DNA from 4 places in the Vibrio owensii genome. Region 1 is predicted to be linked to each of the others. Evidence: predicted binding sites of a transcription regulator. Region 1 holds the regulator's gene; each other region holds the start of a gene.
What was found. Region 1 encodes PurR, which represses purine synthesis genes. Its sites were predicted from a motif close to TNANGNAAACGTTTNCNTNA; they were not measured.

Region 2: A9237_RS02260 (inosine/guanosine kinase) is a predicted target of PurR. The motif match lies at 1,167-1,186, and genes of this name have one in related genera.
Region 3: A9237_RS05045 (NCS2 family permease) is a predicted target of PurR. The motif match lies at 1,264-1,283, and genes of this name have one in related genera.
Region 4: glpX (class II fructose-bisphosphatase) is a predicted target of PurR. The motif match lies at 962-981, and genes of this name have one in related genera.

The regions. Positions count from the first base shown of each region.
Region 1 covers NZ_CP019959.1:731,297-733,487, forward strand. The annotation lists gene torD (molecular chaperone TorD) at 1-125, shown strand, start outside; gene purR (HTH-type transcriptional repressor PurR) at 570-1,574, shown strand; cyclic di-GMP riboswitch class I at 1,860-1,949, shown strand; gene A9237_RS03180 (TfoX/Sxy family DNA transformation protein) at 2,066-2,191, shown strand, end outside.
Region 2 covers NZ_CP019959.1:519,509-521,699, reverse strand. The annotation lists gene mnmA (tRNA 2-thiouridine(34) synthase MnmA) at 1-685, opposite strand, end outside; gene A9237_RS02265 (hypothetical protein) at 876-1,145, shown strand; gene A9237_RS02260 (inosine/guanosine kinase) at 1,262-2,191, shown strand, end outside.
Region 3 covers NZ_CP019959.1:1,135,379-1,137,569, forward strand. The annotation lists gene A9237_RS05045 (NCS2 family permease) at 1-1,242, opposite strand, end outside.
Region 4 covers NZ_CP019959.1:1,557,375-1,559,565, reverse strand. The annotation lists gene glpX (class II fructose-bisphosphatase) at 1-905, opposite strand, end outside; gene zapB (cell division protein ZapB) at 1,252-1,494, shown strand; gene rraA (ribonuclease E activity regulator RraA) at 1,598-2,128, opposite strand.

The DNA.
Region 1 (2,191 bases):
TGACTTGGCTACCTCAGTTTGCCGCTAAATGTAAGCAGTTCGACGAATTTGGCTTCTATGTTAGCGTTGCGCAACTATTAATTGCATTTTGTAAACTGGACAGCACCTACCTTCTTGGTGAATAATTGCCGCCTATTTTAGGGAGCCTGCTATTTAGGCTCCCTATTTTATTCGTTTAGTTTTAATCTGGCTTAAAGAAACCCAACCAATTTAGCCGTGAAAATGTGACCTCAAGGGCACAAAACAACCGCTGAAAATATTGCCAGCCTGCCCACATCAGTCTAAAATGTGAGCGCAAACGATTAAATATGATTTATATGTAAACCGCTGAAATATAGCGGTTTTTGTGTTTTCTTAACATGATTGCTGACTAATTCCTCACTTATAAAAGAAGGGAATATGAGTCTCAGCAACAAATGTTGCTACAAATCTTTTTATACCGATTCGGAACAACCACTGCCAAATATCTCAGCAATGCCCTTTCTTGCAGTTGCTCGGTTTGTGCAAGACCCTAAGCGTATGGTTGTCTTCACTCACGGTATTCAGTAGCTCGATACAGGACATCATTTATGGCCACTATTAAAGACGTTGCTCGCTTAGCCGGCGTTTCTACCACAACGGTTTCGCACGTAATTAACAAAACTCGCTTTGTTGCAGAAGCAACCCAAGAAAAAGTAATGAAAGCGGTTGATGAACTAAATTACGCGCCAAGCGCCGTTGCTCGTAGCTTGAAGTGCAACTCTACTCGTACTATCGGTATGTTAGTTACTCAATCAACCAACCTATTCTTCTCTGAAGTCATCGATGGTGTTGAGAGTTACTGTTACCGTCAAGGTTACACTCTAATTCTTTGTAACACGGGCGGTATCTACGAGAAGCAACGTGACTACATCCGCATGCTAGCTGAGAAACGCGTAGATGGCATCCTAGTAATGTGTTCTGACTTGACGGAAGAGCTAAAAGAGATGCTAGACCGCCATTCTGACATTCCAAAAGTTGTGATGGACTGGGGCCCTGAGAGCTCACAGGCAGATAAGATCATCGATAACTCGGAAGAAGGCGGCTACATCGCGACGAAATACCTGATCGATAACGGTCACACTGACATCGCATGTTTGAGCGGTCATTTTGAAAAAGCGGCGTGCCAAGAGCGTATCGCTGGTTACCGCCGAGCGATGGCGGAAGCAAACCTAACGGTTAACGAAGATTGGGTTCTTGAAGGTAACTTTGAGTGTGATACTGCTGTACTGGCGGCAGATAACATCACTGCAATGGAAAAACGCCCAACGGCTGTCTTCTGCTTTAACGACACAATGGCGCTAGGCTTAATGAGCCGCTTGCAGCAAAACGGTATCAAAGTACCGGATGATGTATCCGTGATCGGTTACGACAACATTGAGCTTGCAGAATACTTTTCTCCACCGCTAACGACTATCCACCAACCAAAACGTCGTGTGGGTAAAAACGCATTTGAGATCCTTTTGGAGCGCATCAAAGACAAAGAACACGAGAAACGTGTGTTCGAGATGCAACCAGAGATCGTTGTTCGCAACACGGTTAAGAAACTAAACTAACCTCATCTGCGAACTCATTTTACAAAGCGCTCTTATGGGCGCTTTTTTAATGCCTAAAAATAACTTTCCCTTAATATTTCAGTTCAAGAATACAACCTTAAACTTCGATAAGTTGCTGTTTTAATTAAGGTGTAGTCCATTTCCTACATCAAGCTTTTGTATGACAAGTAGATGCTCAGCAATATGAAACAAAACACATCAATTTAACGCTATTAACTGAACCAAGATCACACTTTTATATTTGAAACGTGATGTTAATTCAATATACGAAGTATTCTCAAAGAGTCACGCACAGGGCAAACCATTCGAAAGGGTGGGACGCAAAGCCTCCGGCCTGAACCATCTTATTAGATGGAAGGTAGCGGGGTTACCGATGGCAAATATGCATTAAGTGAGTTTACCCTTTAATGACATTGTGTCTGCATGCATTTGCTAATCTCTCGGACCTGATTTTTGGTGGCGTAATATTAATTACACCGAGATAACACATCATGGATAAACCGATACTCAAAGACTCAATGAAGCTGTTTGAGGCACTTGGTAATATCAAGTCGCGCTCAATGTTTGGCGGCTTTGGGCTCTTCGCCGATGAAACGATGTTTGCACTAGTTGTGAAC
Region 2 (2,191 bases), 210 kb from region 1:
CCTCAGGTGTTTCGATGTTACCTGGTTGAGCTGGAAGGTAGCGACCTAGGAATTCTGTAAACTTGCGTTCACCGATGAAACAAATACCCGTAGAGTCTTTCTTCTTCGCTGTGATTAGATCTTGCTCTTCCGCAATGCGGCGTACTTCTGGCTTTTCTAGATCACCAACAGGGAATAGGCTACGTGCGATTTGCTCGTTGCTTAATGTGTATAGGAAGTAGCTTTGATCTTTGTTGCTATCGAGACCACGTAGCATCTGTGGTTTTTCACCGTTCTCAGGGAAAGAGCGACGCACGTAGTGACCCATTGCAATGTAATCCGCATCAAGCACTTCATCAGCGAACTCTAGGAATGCTTTGAACTTGATTTCTTTGTTACAAAGAATGTCTGGGTTTGGTGTACGACCTGCTTTGTATTCTGCAAGGAAGTACTCAAATACGTTATCCCAGTATTCAGCAGCAAAGTTGATGGTGTGTAGATGAATGCCCAGCTTGTCACATACTGCCTGAGCATCAGCAAGATCTTCTGCTGCTGTACAATACTCTTCGTTGTCATCTTCTTCCCAGTTCTTCATGAACAGGCCTTCTACTTGGTAGCCTTGTTGCTTTAGAAGATACGCAGAAACAGATGAATCAACGCCGCCGGACATACCGACGATGACTTTCTTTTGGCTGTTATCAGACATTACTAAACACCACTAAAATTAACGGGACGCAGATTCTACCAGAATCCACTGACCGGTGACAGATCCGAGATCGAAATCACACTTCGATTTTGGCTTAAATTTATCCAAATGCGAAGGTGAGGGTTAAATTCGATAAGTATAGAAGGGTTATATATGGCATAGTTGGCAAAAATCCAAGAGGAAAAAGCAAATGACTGAAGAAAACCAATTTATGCAAGAAAGTGAGTTGATTGAAATTGTTGAAAATCAGCTAGAAGATGGCAATCCGCTCAAAGTAAAAGAAACCCTGATGCGTTTAATGATGACAGGTACACCACGTGAAGATGCGGTTGCTATGATGGCATGTGCAATGTCGATTGAGATTTTCGACGTGATGAAAAACGAAGGTGAATTCAATCTGAAACGCTACAGCGAGCACCTTGATCAATTACCAGATTTGGGTTTCATGGAAGGCGAATAGGCCGATTGAAAGAAAAAAGCAGACTGCAAACGTTTGCTATAATTGCCTTTATTGCTGCTTTAATAACGGCGGTATAGAATCCGTTCTCCTTTTCATCCCTTACTCAGACTAACAATATGAAATTTCCTGGACAACGCAAATCCAAGCACTATTTTCCTGTTCATGCTCGTGACCCATTGGTGAGCCAAGCACAAGAAAGCAAAAAGATGACGCGCACTCACATCATCGGCATTGATCAAACGCTGGTTGATATTGAAGCGAAAGTGACAACGGATGTGATTGAAAAGTACGGTTTGAGTAAAGGACACTCGTTGGTTATTGATGATGCAACAGCAGAAGCTTTGTACCAACAGCTAAAAGCAGAATGCCTGATTACCAATGAGTATGCAGGTGGTACGATCGGTAATACGCTGCACAACTACTCCGTGTTGGCCGATGACCGTTCAACACTTCTTGGCGTAATGAGCCAAGATATCAAAATCGGCAGCTACGGTTACCGCTACCTATGTAACACATCTAGCCGTATGGACCTGAACTACCTACAAGGCGTTGATGGTGCAATCGGTCGTTGTTTTGCTCTGATTACCGAAGATGGTGAACGTACTTTCGCAATCAGCGAAGGTCAAATGAACCAACTTCACCCAGACAATATCCCCGAGAAGATCTTCAAGAGCGCATCTGCTCTAGTTCTCACTGCATACCTAGTTCGTTGTAAAGAAGGCGACCCAATGCCGGAAGCAACGATGCGCGCTATTGAATACGCGAAGAAGCACGATGTACCAGTGGTATTAACGCTAGGTACTAAATTCGTTATTCAAGATGATCCAACATTCTGGCAAGAATTCATTCGCGACAATGTTTCTGTCGTTGCGATGAACGAAGACGAAGCAGAAGCATTAACGGGCGAGTCTGATCCTCTAGCTGCTTCAGATAAGACGCTTGAGTGGGCTGATCTGGTTCTTTGTACTGCTGGTCCTGTAGGCCTGTTTATGGCGGGTTACACTGAAGAAAGCGCTAAGCGTGAAACTTCATTGCCACTGCTTCCT
Region 3 (2,191 bases), 400 kb from region 1:
ACTCATCGATACTTCACGGCCTTTGCCACTGAACAGTTTGATAGCAGCGTAAGCGATGAAACCTAGCGTGATACCTTCTGCAATCGAGAAAGTAAGAGGCATTACCAAACAAGTAACCACAACTGGTGCAGCTTCTGTTAGGTCACGCCAGTCGATACCAACAAGACCAGAAAGCATTAGGATCGCTACGTAGAACAGCGCACCAGATGTTGCGTAAGCTGGAATCATACCTGCTAGTGGCGAGAACAACAGAGCTAGAAGGAACAATACGCCAACAACCACAGCTGTTAGACCAGTACGACCGCCTGCTGCTACACCAGAAACACTCTCAATGTATGACGTCGTGTTAGATGTACCTAGTAGAGCACCTACTGATGTTGCTGTTGAGTCAGCAAGTAGCGCTTTGTTTAGACGTGGAATGTTACCGTTCTCGTCAGTTAGACCTGCTTTTTGTGAAACGCCAACTAGCGTGCCTGCAGTGTCGAACAAGTCAACGAATAGGAAAGCAAATACTACCGAGATCATGCCAACTTCGAACAGACCAGAGAAGTCTAGCTGCATGAAGGTTGGTGCAATGCTTGGTGGTGTAGACATGATGCCGCCCCATTGAACGTCACCAAAGATAAGACCAAGAATTGTCACACCCAAAATGGCAATCATAACCGCACCTTTCACACCACGGTGAACCAGCGCGATAGTCATAAAGAAGCCAATAGCCGCAAGTACAGATGGTAGCGAAGTGATGTTACCCATTGAAACTAGCGTTGCTGGGTTATCTACTACGATGCCTGCGTTTTTCAGTGCGATGAACGCAAGGAAAAGACCGATACCTGCAGAGATACCTGTACGAAGAGAAAGTGGAATTGAGTTGATGATCCACTCACGGATCTTGAACACACTCAAGACAATGAATAACAGACCAGAAACAAATACTGCTGCTAGCGCTACTTGCCACGTGTAACCCATACCCAACACAACAGAGTAGGTAAAGAACGCGTTTAGGCCCATACCAGGCGCCTGAGCGATTGGGTAGTTTGCTACTAAGCCCATGATGAAACAGCCAATAGCTGCAGCAAGACACGTCGCAACGAACACGGCACCACGATCCATACCAGTATCTGCAAGGATAGCTGGGTTTACAAAGATGATGTAAGCCATAGTTAGGAAGGTAGTGATACCTGCGATGATCTCAGTGCGCACGTTGGTGCCATTTTCACTAAGTTTAAAGAGCCTTTCGAGCATGATCGAATCCTGTAAAAGGTAAAAAGTAAACGGTTGCGTAATCGATTGGCTCGAATTATAAAGTTATCAAATAACAAATTCCAGATAGAATTTTCACTCTAATAGGATTTTTTTCTTCGGATATGAAACCTATCCGCTAGTGTTTTAAACAGGCTAAAAATTTAGGCCTTAGAAAACAACGACTAACAGAGTTATGTTCTGTGCAGTCCAACGTGTACAAACTGAACAATGTATTAAACTTTCAAACGCAAACCCGAGGTTTTGGACGTAAAACACCCACAGAATTGGTCAGGAAATGAAATATGTGGAAGAAGCAGTAGTAGAATGCGAGCTTGGTGGCGAGAAAGTAGCCGAAGTTTGGAATTGCAGATAAAAAAACGCCACTCAATTTGAGTGGCGGTGAATCATGTCAGCACTATGCACTGAAAAAAAATTCCAATTTATAGGGGTGAACAAATTTGTTCGAGTCACATGCGTTGGCTTCAATTAGTAACCAAAGCTTGTTGGGTATACAAAGTTACCGGTGTAAACAGATTTGCTGTTCCAGAACATTGCACTTGGTAAACCTTTCATAAATATCACCTTCTAAATCAATTAATACTGTTAATTTGGTTGATTTCTCGGTTCCTTGGAGGCGATAAACGGACTCATCCTTTGAGCATTTCATTCTTCTCTCAGAAGCTGGTTACAAATATACCACCAAGAAATTTAATTACAAGCATTTTAGTGACCAAAATCACAAAACATTGATAAATTGATCTTCATCAAGAATTAACTGTAATTAAATTACAGTTTAGTAAATTAAAAAATAGCCAAACTTTCAATTCATACTAAGTGCGTTGCATTAGTGTATTGCATTGTGTTCATAATCTGTGACAGTTCTAGGGCAAATCCTTTTCACCACAACTACTAGAACGGCTTTTGTGGTGGTATGCTGATGGCAATTTCA
Region 4 (2,191 bases), 830 kb from region 1:
GTTGTTGCGATATTGCCTTGGCGAGAGATGCCTTCTAGCAGGTCGCCTTTAGTGATGCCTGTTGCTGAGAAGACAACGTTGTCGCTGCGCGCCATGTCTTCCATCTTCAATACAACATTCGCTTTTACGCCCATCTCTTCACAGCGTTGTAGTTCAGCTGCGCCGTAGATGCGGTTTTCTTCCGTATCACCTTTTACTTCGTGACGAGGAAGAAGACGACCATGCATGTCACCGTCTAGTGCGCGAATCACCGCTGCTGATACTACGCCTTCTGGTGCGCCGCCGATGCAGTACATCATATCTACTTCGCTATCTGGCATACAAGTTAGGATTGAAGCAGCTACATCACCGTCTGGCACAGCGAATACGCGAACGCCCATTGCTTGCATCTCTGCGATCACTTTATCGTGACGAGGCTTCGCAAGAGTAATAACGACTAGCGTATCAAGAGGCTTGTTTAGTGCTTTTGCTACGTTTTCTAGGTTTTCTTTAAGTGGCTTACCTAGGTCGATAACGCCTTTTGCACCTGGACCAACAACCAGTTTTTCCATGTACATGTCTGGCGCTTTAAGGAAGCTGCCTTTCTCACCCGCTGCCAATACTGCTAGGGCGTTAGATTGGCCCATTGCGGTCATGCGTGTGCCTTCGATTGGGTCTACCGCGATATCGACTTCGTCGCCACCAATACCCACTTGCTCACCGATATACAGCATTGGTGCATCATCGATTTCACCTTCACCAATAACGATTTCACCACTGATGTCTGTTTTGTTCAGCAGGGTGCGCATCACTTCAACTGCAGCGCCGTCCGCTGCGTTTTTGTCGCCACGGCCAAGCCATTTGTAACCAGCCAAAGCGGCACCTTCAGTAACACGGGAAAATGCCATTGCTAAATCGCGTTTCATGATGTCTCCAAGTAACAAGAGGGAAGAATAATTTGCGCGGCGATTTTATCACATCGTCAGTTAAACGTTTGCCTTTTTGCTGAGCTTTTACTTTAACTAAGTTGAATTTGATCAATACTTGGGTGAGTTTATGGGGTAGTGATGGGAAAATACATTGCTCAAAAATGCTTCGAGGATAAGAAAAGTCAGCGTTTAGTGAGATTGCGCTGATTTTTTAACCGAATGATGCAAAATATCGAATATAGTAAGTGTTTCTCATCGCTACGCTGAGTAGAATGAACCTCATAGGTAAGGTGCAAGCGAACGCTCGCGCATCGTCCCACGGAATAACAATAGGTAGGCCAAGATGTCTTTTGAAGTACTAGAACAACTAGAAGCGAAAATTCAAACTGCAGTTGACACAATCACTCTTCTTCAGATGGAAGTTGAAGAGCTGAAAGAAGACAAAGTGAAATTAGAAGCTGAAGCTAACGAAATGCGTTCTCAACGTGAAGAGCTTGAGCAAAAATCTCAGCAAGCTCAACAAGAGCATGCTCAGTGGCAAGAGCGCATCCGTGCACTACTTGGCAAGATGGACGAAGTGGAGTAATCCACTTAAGTATCCAGAATCAAAAACACCCGCTTCGGCGGGTGTTTGCGTATTTGGCGATGTTTTTTTAGCGCTGGAGTTAGTCGCTACTCATGGAGTAAGGTTAGTTTAAACCTTCCTCACCGTCGTCGTCTTCTTCATCGAGCTCTAAGTCGACATTCAATGGCTCAGGAGAGAGAATGATGCCAGTGCTGTCTGCATAGATGTAATCTTCGGGTAGGAAGCTAACACCGCCGAAGTTAACCGGGACGTCGATTTCACCGATACCTTGGTTTGCTGCCCCTACAGGGATAGACGCGAGTGCTTGAATGCCAAGGTTCATGTCTTCTAGTTCGTCCACTTCACGGACGCACCCGTAAACGACAATTCCTTCCCATTCGTTTTCTTCTGCAAGCGTTGCGATTTCTGCATCGATTAAGGCTCTGCGTAGGGAACCGCCACCATCAATCAACAATACTCGTCCGATACCATCTTGTTCTAACGTTTCGCGGATCAGTGCGTTGTCTTCAAAGCACTTAACTGTCGTCACTTGCCCGGCAAACGACGCTCGACCGCCAAAGTTACTGAACATTGGTTCAACTACATCTACCTGATCAAGATAGATATCACAGAGTGCTGAGGTATTGTATTCCATAGCGTACCTTTCTAAACAGAAACTGTTGTCTTTGAGTATATCTAGGCATTAAGTCAATGCAAT